One region of the Lentilitoribacter sp. JB5-8 genome, then DNA from elsewhere that is predicted to be linked to it. Evidence: predicted binding sites of a transcription regulator. Region 1 holds the regulator's gene; each other region holds the start of a gene.

Region 1 (4,218 bases):
TGGATGGTGCTGAGCCAAAAAGCACTGAAATGATGCCAATCTCGCAATTGCGCGGTCGGATTTTAGCCACAGACCTTATTTCCAAACGCACGCATCCACCTTTTAATGCATCCGCGATGGATGGTTATGCTGTTAAGTTCAAAGACGCGAGTGAAATTGGCGCAACGATTAAAGTTATCGGCGAATCTGCGGCAGGTCACGGATTTCACGGTACATTTGAAGATGGCGAGAGTGTCCGCATTTTCACAGGCGCACCCGTTCCCGCTTCTGCCGATACAATTCTCATTCAGGAAAACACTGAAAAGCTCGAAGATGGATTGATCAAGGTCACTGCACCTGCGCAACCTGATCGGCACATTCGGCTTGCAGGTGTCGACTTTTCCAAAGACGATGTGCTTTTAAAGAAATATCGTGAGTTGGACTATTCTGCGATCACACTTGCTGCCAGCATGAATTATGCTGCAGTTGAAGTTTTTCAAAAGCCATTGATATCAGTATTAGCGACCGGCGATGAACTTGTATCTCCAGGTGAAGAACCGGGCATAGATCAAATCATCGCGTCAAATGCTTTTGGTGTCATGGCTATGTGCGAAAGCGCTGGTGCTGATGTGATGGATCTGGGTATCGCGCAAGACAAATTAGATGTGATTAAAGCATCGGTGCAAAAAGCTCTGGATAACAATACCGATATTTTAGTGACAATTGGTGGTGCATCTGTTGGCGATCATGACCTTGTTCAGCAAGCGCTGACTGAAATGGGTATGCAGCTCAATTTCTGGAAAATTGCCATGCGCCCAGGAAAACCGCTCATGTATGGCACATTGGGTAAAATGCGCTTTATCGGCCTGCCCGGCAACCCTGCCTCAAGTTTGGTGACCGGTTCACTCTTTTTAGCGCCGCTTGTGCGCAAACTTGCAGGCCGGACAATAACCACGCCCATAACAACAGCGAAATTGACTGTTGAACTGCCTGAAAATGATCATCGGCAGGAATATATGCGGGCGCAAATTCAAACGGATGAGCTTGGTGAGCGCATTGTAACCCCGTTTAAGCGGCAAGATTCGTCGCTGGTACGTGTTTTTGCTGATGCCAATGGGCTTTTGATTCGTCCGCCAAACGCAAAAGCTGCCTCAAAAGGCGATATTTGTGATGTGATCCTGTTTGAAAACTAAGTTTTTTAGAATTTTTTTCGACTAAGATGCAAACATCAATGAGATACCTAAAAATTCACACCCCTTGTTAGTAGGTGATCTTTTCTCGTTGAATAGAGTTTTTAAACGGATACTTATTTATATAACAATAACAGACACTTATACTTAAAAAACAACCTGTAATTGTTCTCAACCTAGAACAAAGCTCACTTAATTCCGCTTATGTTCTGGTATAATTCTACCTTTGTTCAAGAAATACTAAATCTCATCTTGTCGATCGACCAAGTTTTGTTAATTAATTATTTACTATTGCAGAACACAAATAGAACATATATGCATTGTTCATGGTTTGTTTCTAACGTGATGAGGTTTTGATATGTTGACACGCAAACAACAGGAACTGCTGTTTTTTATTCATGAGCGCATGAAGGAAACAGGGATTCCGCCCTCATTTGATGAAATGAAAGACGCGTTGGATCTGGCATCAAAATCCGGCATTCATCGTCTCATCACAGCTCTTGAAGAGCGTGGGTTTATCAAACGCCTTCCTAACAGAGCGCGTGCACTTGAAGTGATAAAGCTTCCAGAGAGCTATCAATCGACAACGCCCCCTCCTCGCGGATTTAATCCAAGTGTTATTGAGGGAAGCAAAGATAAAGTCGAGCCAATCCGTTCAAAACCGCAAGAGCAAATGGAAGACAATGGGTCATTAAGCGTGCCTGTTATGGGACGCATTGCAGCGGGTGTGCCGATCTCAGCTATTCAACATACGACGCACAACATTACCGTTCCGACAGACATGCTTGGTGGTGGCGATCACTACGCGCTTGAAGTTAAGGGCGATTCCATGATCGATGCTGGCATTTTTGATGGCGATACAGTTGTGATCAAAGACGCAAATAATGCAAACCCTGGCGACATTGTCGTTGCACTTGTTGATGATGAAGAAGCAACGCTTAAAAGGTTCCGCCGCAAAGGTGCGTCCATTGCCCTTGAAGCTGCAAACCCTGCATATGAGACGCGTATCTTTGGGCCTGACCGCGTGAAAGTTCAGGGCAAATTGGTTGGCTTGATCCGACGCTACAACTAATGCATATTTTGACGGACCGCTTAATTGTTGGTCCGTTTTAATGTTTGACCATCTGGCAACCAATACTCATCTGCGCGCCAATTAAAGTATCTTTGAATAGTCCAGGGACGCACAGCGTCTCCAACAGCTGTTTCAACTCTATACGCATTCCCATTACGAGCTGAATATAATGCCATTGAGCCACTCTGCTTTAAGTCATAGCGGCTGATAATCATTTCAGTAGCGCATTCGTTCCTTAAAGCGCGGTTTACCCCAAACGTTGTCACGATAATATCCGCAAACTGGCAAGCAGCGCGCATATGTTCCGTCTTTCCAAGCGTGGTTATGATCTTACCGTTATATTCGTTCACACAAAAATGGGTGTTAAAACAACGAAACGCAGCATCACCTTTAATCAATATTTGTAGATCTTCCCGGCGGGCATTTTGTGAGTCAAAGCCAATGTCAGCCGTATTTATTAATTGCGGTTTTTCAAGCTCAAGCAAATGCGCACTTAGCCACTGATCTACGATAAAGCTTGATGGACGGGATCGATTAACGAACAACGTTTTATCCTGGCGGACACCAATAAGCTTTCCGTCTTCGCTAATGAAAACATCCGGGATGTTAATCGGTAAGACAAAAGACAAAGCCAATCCCACCACGATTGATAACAGCCCTATATGTTTGATGGAACTTCGAAACAGTACAAAAACGATAAAGCCTGCAACCAAAAATGCTATAACTATGGGAATTGGTTTACCTGTCTTGAGCTCTCCACCCAATCCAGAAACCCAGTTTGCAAGGTAAATCACAACATCTATTGATTGGCCCAATCCCGTTAAGGGCAACCATTCAAGCCCATAAGGCATGAGTAACATGGAGAGTAATGCAAGCGGCATCACGAGAAATGTAACCACAGGCATCGCCAAGACATTTCCCAACAGACCATAGCCTGCGAGTTGATGAAAATGAAAACTTGAGAAAATGCCTGTTGCGAGCCCTGCAATCAAAGCTGTCATTCCTAGCCCAAACACAAACTGAACCGTTCTGTACAAAAAAGTTTCTTTAAAATACACCGTCGATCGCTCGTAGTGGTTTAGTTTTATCCGCGCCCAGGCGGAATAAACTGATACGAGTGCTGTTGCCGCGGCAAAGGACATCTGGAACCCAGGTGTCGTTACGCTTGAGGGTTTTATTAAAATAATGATGATGGCGGCTATTGCTACATTTCGAAGGGTTATGGCTGGTTTATCGAATATGGTTGCCCCCAGCATAATCACCAACATAAGCCAAGCGCGTTGGGCGGAAATTGGCGCGCCGGATATAACGAGATAAGCGCTTGCAGCTGACAATGCGGCCACTGCCGCAAGCTTTTTAACCGGTATGGCCTGAACAAGCGATGGAAAGACGCTGAGCAAAGCCCGAATTGTTAAAAACAAAGTGCCAGACGCTAAAACCATATGAAGACCAGAAATCGCTAATATATGGGCAAGACCGGCATTGCGGAGCGCTTCGACAGTTTGCTCGCTAATTGCCTTTTTATCGGCAATAATTAAGGCAGATGATATCGCTGCGGCATCACCACTTAAATGATTGTTTATGCGGTTTGAAATCTTTGATTGAATGGCACCAACAAATAACTCAAATCTGCTTTTTAATGGCAATTCGTTGGCTTTGATATTCCCAAGTGAAATGGGTGATCCAAGCATAAACCCATATGCACCGATATCATTGATATAAGCACCGAATGCAAAATCATATCCGCGTGGATACACAGGTCCCGATGGTCGCGTTAATCTTGCTCTTGTTTGAATGATCTCACCGACATTGAGTTGGCCATCTCCCCCGCGCGCGACCAATTGAACCTTTTGCGGTGGTCGCTTAATGGTGGGTTTAGATGTTGAATTGATCAATATCTTGTAGCGCGGCGTGCCATTTGTCCCAAGGCTTTTGGATAAAACAATGCCTTTTAGATTTGTGGTGACATCACTATCG
Region 2 (4,218 bases), 1.7 Mb from region 1:
CATGTTTTCGCCGTCACCGCCGACAAGAATAAGTGCAGTTCCGGTTGCTTCATCAGTTGTTTTGACATTTTCTAAATCAGCGCCGGATGATTTAAGTAGTTCAAGCGCCATGTCAGCAAAATTATCAGAACCAACAGCGCCCGCCATTTTGACCTCAGCACCAGCGCGTCGTGCAGCAAGGGCTTGATTTGCCCCTTTGCCGCCAGGGGCTGTTGCAAAATGGCTGCCAGAAACCGTTTCACCTGGTCCAGGCAAACGCTCGGTATTGGCAATTAAATCCATGTTTATTGAGCCAAGAATGCTGATCATGATAACTCCTCGATAGACAAATTACTGTTTCATCAAGGCCTTAGGTTAAGTCGACCCGATGAACCTATGGGTTTTACCACAGATAATGGCTCAGGGTCGCTGGTTTTTTCAGCTTTCTCCACATCAGGCAAACTGTCCTGAAAATCCATCGATTCAATCTTAGAACTGCGCTTGGTGATCTTATCGGTCGAGGTCAAAATCTGATCGATATCTTTTTGGCTCTGGCCAAAATGAGTTTGCAATTTCCGCACCCGATCATCCAGACGTCCGATGTCTTCCATGAGGCGAATGACCTCGCCTTGAATAAGATGGGCTTGCTCGCGCATGCGGGCATCTTTCAACACTGCTTGGATAACTTGAATAGAGAGCATCAATAAAGATGGCGATACGATAACCACACGTGCTTTATGGGCGCGTTGAACAACCCCTTCAAAATTCTCATGCACTTCTGCGAAAATAGATTCCGATGGAACAAACATAAAAGCGGTGTCCTGAGTTTCGCCGGCAATTAAATATTTATCGGAAATATCCTTGATATGTTTTTCCATATCGGTCCGGAATTGGCGTGCAGCATCGGCCGCCAGACGATCATCATCGGCTTTTTTAATCGCGTTCCAAGCTTCAAGCGGAAATTTTGCATCAATCACCAAATCAGGTGAATCATTGGGCATGGTCACCGTGCAATCGGGGCGGGTTCCATTGGATAATGTGGTTTGAAAATTATAAGCACCCATTGGCAAACCGTCTTTGATGATGGTTTCCATGCGCGCCTGACCATAAGCGCCGCGGGTCTGCTTATCCGATAAGATCGCTTGCAAGCCCACCACATTTTGCGCCAATGCCTGAATGTTGTTTTGCGCAGTATCAATCACCGCCAAACGCTCTTGCAGTTTGGACAAATTTTCATGCGTCGTCTTGGTTTGCTCAACAAGTGAGTTTCCCAGTTTCTGCGTCATGCCATCCAAACGTTGATTGATGTTTTGATTAAGTTCAGATTGGCGAGAACCAAAAAGCTCCGCCATCGTGCTCATACGACCCTGCATCTCGCTTTGCGTTTTTAAAAGCTCGTTCAATTGGGCCTGTGCGTTTTGCGCAGCTTCATCTGATTGGGCTTTTGCCAATATTCTGGAATTGGATGAACGCCACAACAAATAGACAATTAAAAATAAGAGCACAAACAAGGCAATGACAAAAGCAAATGCCACATTGCCGATGGAAAAAACCGTGTCGCCAAAGGTCAGCAAAGGGCTCGATAAGAAGTCAGTATTTATATCCATTTCCAGATGCTAACTGATTCTGGCGCATTTGTCAGATCAAAAGGTGAACATTTTTCAGCTTTCTACTCTGAGGACCACATCTTTTTATTGACCTTCCTCCGACTAGCCCTTATCTCCAGCTTTATGACTATTAAACCTATTGTACTCCTCCCTGACGCTGTGTTGCGCAAGAAATCCGAACCGATTGAGCGTTTTGACGACGAACTCGCCAAATTCGCAGCCGATATGACTGAAACCATGTATGACGCGCCTGGAATTGGCTTAGCGGCGGTACAGGTTGGCGTCTTGCGTCAGATGCTGGTTGTTGATGTGTCCAAGGATGAGGAAAACAAAAATCCGGAAGTCTTTATTAATCCGGAAATCGTGGAATCAAGCGATGAGCGCAGCGTTTATGAAGAGGGCTGCCTGTCCATTCCGGAATATTACGCAGAGGTTGAACGACCAGCTGCAATCAAGGTGAAATACTTGGATCTCTCTGGCAAAGAGAAGTTCATTGAGGCTGATGGTTTGATGGCAACATGTTTGCAGCACGAAATTGACCATCTCAATGGCGTTTTGTTCATCGATTATCTGTCTAAATTAAAGCAAAATATGGTGATAAAAAAATTCACCAAAATGGCCAAACAAAAAGCCGCTGTGCTTTAGTTTTAATATCTATTTAATTGGAGGAAGCAACCAATGCGTATTGTTTTCATGGGTACGCCGGAATTCTCCGTTGCAACGCTCCAGGCTTTAATCGATGCTGACCACGATATTGTCTGTGTATATACCCAGCCACCCCGACCTGCAGGGCGTCGTGGGTTAGAACTTAAGCCATCTCCTGTTCAGTTAAAAGCAGAAGAGCATGGGATTGAGGTTCGAATTCCAACAAGTTTAAAAAGCGAAGAAGAGCAAGCAAAGTTTGACGCATTAGAGGCCGATGTTGCGGTCGTTGTGGCTTATGGCATGCTATTGCCAAAAGCAATTTTGGAAAGCCCTAAACATGGCTGTTTTAACGGTCATGCGTCGCTTCTACCGCGCTGGCGTGGTGCTGCACCCATTCAGCGCGCGATTATGGCGGGCGATAAAGAAACTGGCATGATGATCATGCAAATGGGTGAAGGTCTGGACACAGGCCCTGTTGCACTGGTTGAAAAAGTCGCGATTACTGACACTACAACTGCAGGCATATTACATGACCAATTAATGTCTGTTAGTGGCCCACTTGCCGTTAAAGCGATGGAATTGCTGCAAGCAGGTGAACTCACGCTAACGGAGCAGTCAGAAGAGGGTGTCACCTATGCCAAAAAGATCGAGAAATCCGAAACCCGGATCGATTTCTCGCAAGCTGGTGCAAGTGTTCATAAGCACATTATGGGATTATCACCTTTCCCCGGTGCTTGGTTTGAGCTGGGGGAAGGCAAAAAGGCAGCCCGTGTGAAAGTTTTAGCTTGCGAATATGTTGATCATGTTGATGGTGATGCTGCTGGAACCGTTATGGATGATGAATTGACGATAGCGTGTGAGAATGGCGCCATCCGATTACTTAAATTGCAAAAAGCCGGATCAAAACCGATGATGGTTGATGAGTTTTTGCGTGGCAATTCCATTCCAAAAGGCACAAAACTAAGCTAAAGCGGGTCTATGCCTAAATATAAAATCACAATTGAATATGATGGAACAGGATATGCTGGTTGGCAACGACAGCCTGATGTTCCGACTATTCAAGAAGCAATTGAACAGGCGATCTTTAAGTTTTCCGGCCAAAGCGTAACGGTTTCAGGCTCAGGACGAACAGATGCAGGGGTTCATGCGCGAGGGCAAGTCGCGCATTTTTCGCTCGAAAAAGACTATTCCAATGACACGGTCGAAGGCGCGATTAATGCGCATTTGCGTGGACAAGATGATCGCGTCGCAATTTTATCCTCTGAAACGGTATCAGATGATTTTGATGCGAGATTTTCAGCCAAAAAACGGCACTACATCTATAAATTCTGGTGTCGCCGCGCGCCGTTGACATTAGAACGCAATCGCATGTGGCAGGTTTCGCATCAATTGGATGTGGCTAAAATGCATGAAGCGGCACAAAGATTGGTCGGACAACATGATTTTACCACCTTTCGATCAGTTCAATGTCAGGCAAAAAGCCCTATTCGCACAATGGATCGATTGGATGTGATTGCCTCAGATGATGGTGCCTTAGTGGAATTGCATGCATCCGCGCGTGGGTTCTTGCATAACCAAATACGATCATTTGCGGGGACTTTGCGCAAAGTTGGTGAGAACCGCTGGACCCCAGATGATGTCACACAAGCGCTAGAAGCAAAAGAGCGGAGCGCCTGTGGACCAGTTGCTCCGCCCTATGGGTTATACTTCATGCAAGTGGACTATTAGGCGTCCATTTGCTCAGCAATTTCTGGATTTAAAGCCCATTCACGTGCTTTGACAAAGTCCATTTTGCCGCTGCCAAGAATAGGAACTTTGCCAACTCTTACCTCTGCCGGGATCATTAGATCCATCGCATGTTGCTCCTTGGCAAATGCTATAAAGCTTGGTCGATCAGCATTTTCCGCTTCTGTGATCAGGATCAGGCGCTCACCTTTTTTCGCATCCGGCACTGAGACGACGACGTTTAAATCATTTGGCCATAATT
Region 3 (4,218 bases), 1.3 Mb from region 1:
CGGTGAAAACGCAGCCCACGGATTTGGTATAACAGAAGAGATTTTTACCAAAACAATTGATGCGGGCGCCGATGTGGTGACCACAGGCAATCATGTTTGGGCACAAAAAGAAGCGCTCAGTTTTTGCGAGCGCCATGATAATTTCCTGCGACCGGCAAATTACCCAAAAGGGACGCCAGGAAAAGGCGCTTATCTTTATGAAGCGCGCAATGGTGCAAGAATTCTTGTTTCCAATATAATGGGTCGCGTTTATATGCATCCTGATCTTGATGATCCTTTTGCCTGCGCTGAGGAAGTATTAGGATCTTGCCCAATGGGTGAAGTCGCCGATGCCGTTGTGATTGACTTTCATGCGGAAGCAACCAGCGAAAAGCAGTGCTTTGGGCATTTTGTTGATGGACGAGCAAGCCTTGTTGTGGGCACGCATACTCATATGCCGACAGCTGATTACCAAATCTTAGATGCTGGCACTGGCTATATGTCAGACGCTGGGATGTGTGGCGATTACAATTCTTCCCTTGGTATGGAAAAGGAAGAGTTGATCAATCGTTTTGTGACAAAAATTCCGCGTGGTCGTATGGAAATTGCCAAAGGACCCGCAACAATTTGCGGCGTTTCAGTGGAAGTTTCAGACAGAACCGGGTTAACCGAAAAAATTGCACCGCTTCGGTTGGGTGCACGATTAGAAGAAAATATTCCGTATTTTTGGTAGTTGTTTGCGTTCAAGTTGGCCGCAACGGGTGCGCAGACACTAGACGGACGTGCTGATTGTTTTTATAAGGCACGATAATTAAGAACATCGATTATTGCGATAAGAGGATACCATGGCAGGCCATTCCAAGTTTAAGAATATTCAACACCGTAAAGGACGTCAGGATGCAGTGCGTTCTAAAATGTTCTCAAAGCTTGCACGTGAGATCACGGTTGCAGCGAAAATGGGTGCGCCTGATCCTGCAATGAACCCGCGTCTTCGCCTTGCTGTGCAAAACGCCAAATCTCAGTCTATGCCAAAAGACAACATCACGCGTGCGATTAATAAAGCTGCGGATAAAGATGGTGAGAATTATGATGAAGTGCGCTACGAGGGTTATGGCCCTGGTGGTATCGCAGTTATCGTTGAAGCACTGACTGACAACCGCAACAGAACTGCATCAAACGTGCGTACAGCCTTTACAAAGTCTGGCGGCGCGCTTGGTGAGACAGGTTCTGTCGGGTTCATGTTTGATCGCGTTGGCGAAATCACATATCCGCTTGAAGTGGGTGATGAAGACGCTGTGATGGAAGCTGGCATCGAAGCTGGTGCGGATGACGTTGTAACCGACGAAGAAGGCCACACAATTTATTGCGCTTTTGAAGATATTGGCGATGTGTCGTCTGCACTTGAAGCAGCTTTGGGCGAGCCAAAAACCGTTAAACCAATTTGGAAGCCACAGAACGAAACGCCAATTGATAAAGAAAAAGCTGAACAAGTTTTACGCTTTATGGATGTTCTAGATGATGATGATGACGTTCAAAACGTTTATTCAAACTTCGACATTTCAGACGAAGTGATGGCTGAACTTTCATAAGTTCCTACACAATATTTGATTTTTTAAAGGCCGGGCAATCGCTCGGCTTTTTTCATGAAGCACCTTTGAGCGTGCTTGTAATGCGTTTCTCGCGGCATCTATTGTTGTTTTCTCTAAAAAGGCGTTGTTTGTTTTAGTTGATGAAGCATCTTCGCTTCAAAGCGAAATGCGTTTCAGACGGCATCCAAAGCAATATCCTTTAAAAACATGTGTTTTGTTTTTGTTTTGTTCACGTTTTTCGTAGATGTTACGGAAAATAGAACATAAGGTGATGACATGAGCAAAGCGATTCGAATTATTGGGATTGATCCGGGTTTACGAAATACCGGCTGGGGGATTATCGATTCTTTAGGCAATTCGCTGCGGTTTGTAGCTTCAGGTGTTGTGCATTCAGATGCGAAAATGGATCTAGCTTCCAGACTTTGCCAATTGCACGATGGGTTGGAAGAAATCATCCATAGCCACCAGCCATTTGAGGCGGCGGTTGAAAACACCTTTGTTAATGTCAATCCAACATCAACGCTAAAGCTTGGCCAAGCTCGCGGAGTTGCCATGCTGGTTCCGGCCCGTGCGGGATTGCGCGTTTCAGAATATGCGCCTAATGCTGTGAAAAAGTCCGTGATTGGTGTTGGGCACGGCGATAAAAAACAAATCCATATGATGGTGAAAGTCTTGATGCCAAAAGCAGAATTTAAAAGCGATGATGCAGCAGATGCCTTGGCAATTGCAATTTGTCATGCTCATAATCGCACCGCATTAACTCACAAATTAGCGGCGATGTAGATATGATTGGCAAACTTAAAGGAACCATAGACGAGATTGCTGGTGACCATATTTTGGTTGATGTGCACGGCGTTTGTTACGTCGCTTTTTGCTCATCCCGCACACTTGGCGCTGTTGGGTCGCAAGGCGAAGCTGTTGTTTTGTACATAGAAACCTATGTGCGTGAAGACCAGCTCAAATTGTTTGGGTTTAAAACCGAAATAGAGCGCGAGTGGTTTCGATTATTACAAAGCGTTCAGGGTGTTGGCGCTAAAGTGGCTTTGGCGATTTTATCAACTTTATCAGCATCAGATCTGGCTAATGCAATTGCGTTGCAGGACAAAGCCATGGTCGCGCGGGCGCCCGGAATTGGGCCAAAAGTGGCACAACGCATTGTGACTGAGCTGAAAAATAAAGCGCCTGCGCTTGGTGGTATCGACGCGCCGGATATGGGCCTTAAACAAGAAATTGGTGAAGGGGTAGCTTCTGCGCCTGTGGCAGACGCGGTTTCTGCGCTTTGCAATCTGGGCTACTCGCGAGAGCAGGCAGCGAGCGCGGTTGGCGCAGCCGTCCGCGATGCAGGTGAGGATGCAGATAGTGCAAAACTCATTCGTTTGGGTCTGAAAGAACTAGCCAAATAACGTGTCCCGTGCGAGTAAGTAGTCATGAGCGAACAAAATCCAATTCTTGATCCTGAAAAGCGCGGCGAAGACCTAGAAGCCAATTTGCGCCCGCAATCCCTTGATGATTTTACCGGGCAGGCGGAAGCACGTGCGAATTTGAAGATCTTTATTGAAGCTGCGAAAAATCGCGGTGAAGCGCTCGATCATGTGCTTTTTGTTGGTCCTCCCGGATTGGGTAAAACAACTTTGTCACAAATCATGGCCAAAGAACTTGGGGTCAATTTCAGATCAACATCGGGTCCTGTGATTGCAAAAGCGGGTGATTTAGCAGCACTTCTGACCAATCTTGAAGAGCGTGATGTGTTGTTCATCGATGAGATCCATCGGTTAAATCCAGCTGTTGAAGAGATTTTATATCCTGCAATGGAAGATTTTCAGCTCGATTTGATCATCGGTGAGGGGCCAGCTGCTAGATCTGTGAAAATTGATCTGGCGAAATTCACGCTCGTTGCAGCAACAACGCGTCTTGGTTTGCTGACTAATCCGTTGCGTGACCGTTTTGGTATTCCGGTGCGATTGCAGTTTTATACAGTTAAAGAATTGGAAGCGATTGTTCGCCGTGGCGCTCGGATCATGGGTTTAAATATGACTGATGAAGGCGCTGAAGAAATTGCCCGTCGCGCACGCGGTACACCTCGTATTGCTGGACGTTTGTTGCGCCGTGTACGAGACTTTGCCGAAGTTGCAAAGGCTGATGCTGTTACCAAAGAAATTGCCGACAATGCATTAACGCGTTTATCAGTTGATGCCGTTGGGCTTGATCAACTTGATCGCCGATATTTGACGATGATTGCCAGTAATTTTGGTGGTGGGCCAGTTGGTATTGAAACAATTGCAGCGGGCTTATCCGAACCGCGCGATGCGATTGAAGATATTATCGAGCCTTATCTTATTCAGCAGGGCTTTATTCAGCGCACGCCGCGTGGCCGGGTGTTAACTGCAAATGCATGGAAACATTTGGGGCTTAATCCACCAAAAGATTTTGACGCACAACAAACGAGCCTTTTCCAAGACGAGGATTAAATTGATATGTCAGAGCACTTTTCTGGTGAACTCACTGAAAACGGTCACCGTCTTGTTCAACGCGTTTATTATGAAGATACAGATTTTTCAGGTGCTGTATATCACGCGCGCTATTTGCATTTTATGGAGCGTGCCAGAACGGAGTTTATTCGTTGTAAGGGGCTGATCCAAAGCGAAAGCCA

Evidence for each region. Region 1 encodes LexA, which represses DNA repair genes until DNA is damaged. Its sites were predicted from a motif close to TGTTCNNNNTGTGTTCNG; they were not measured.
Region 2: the regulator LexA is predicted to act here: its motif matches at 1,619-1,636, upstream of rmuC (DNA recombination protein RmuC).
Region 3: the regulator LexA is predicted to act here: its motif matches at 1,779-1,796, upstream of ruvC (crossover junction endodeoxyribonuclease RuvC).

What each region holds. Positions count from the first base shown of each region.
Region 1 covers NZ_CM146332.1:2,406,653-2,410,870, reverse strand. Annotated here, with positions in the region: gene ACZ1GZ_RS11830 (molybdopterin molybdotransferase MoeA) at 1-1,172, shown strand, start outside; gene lexA (transcriptional repressor LexA) at 1,528-2,241, shown strand; gene ACZ1GZ_RS11820 (ComEC/Rec2 family competence protein) at 2,262-4,218, opposite strand, start outside.
Region 2 covers NZ_CM146332.1:749,770-753,987, reverse strand. Annotated here, with positions in the region: gene ACZ1GZ_RS03600 (ribokinase) at 1-309, opposite strand, end outside; gene rmuC (DNA recombination protein RmuC) at 342-1,586, opposite strand; gene def (peptide deformylase) at 1,710-2,231, shown strand; gene fmt (methionyl-tRNA formyltransferase) at 2,265-3,200, shown strand; gene truA (tRNA pseudouridine(38-40) synthase TruA) at 3,210-3,959, shown strand; gene ACZ1GZ_RS03575 (acyl-[ACP]--phospholipid O-acyltransferase) at 3,956-4,218, opposite strand, start outside.
Region 3 covers NZ_CM146332.1:3,722,195-3,726,412, reverse strand. Annotated here, with positions in the region: gene ACZ1GZ_RS18015 (TIGR00282 family metallophosphoesterase) at 1-712, shown strand, start outside; gene ACZ1GZ_RS18010 (YebC/PmpR family DNA-binding transcriptional regulator) at 825-1,568, shown strand; gene ruvC (crossover junction endodeoxyribonuclease RuvC) at 1,845-2,351, shown strand; gene ruvA (Holliday junction branch migration protein RuvA) at 2,354-2,971, shown strand; gene ruvB (Holliday junction branch migration DNA helicase RuvB) at 2,996-4,036, shown strand; gene ybgC (tol-pal system-associated acyl-CoA thioesterase) at 4,043-4,218, shown strand, end outside.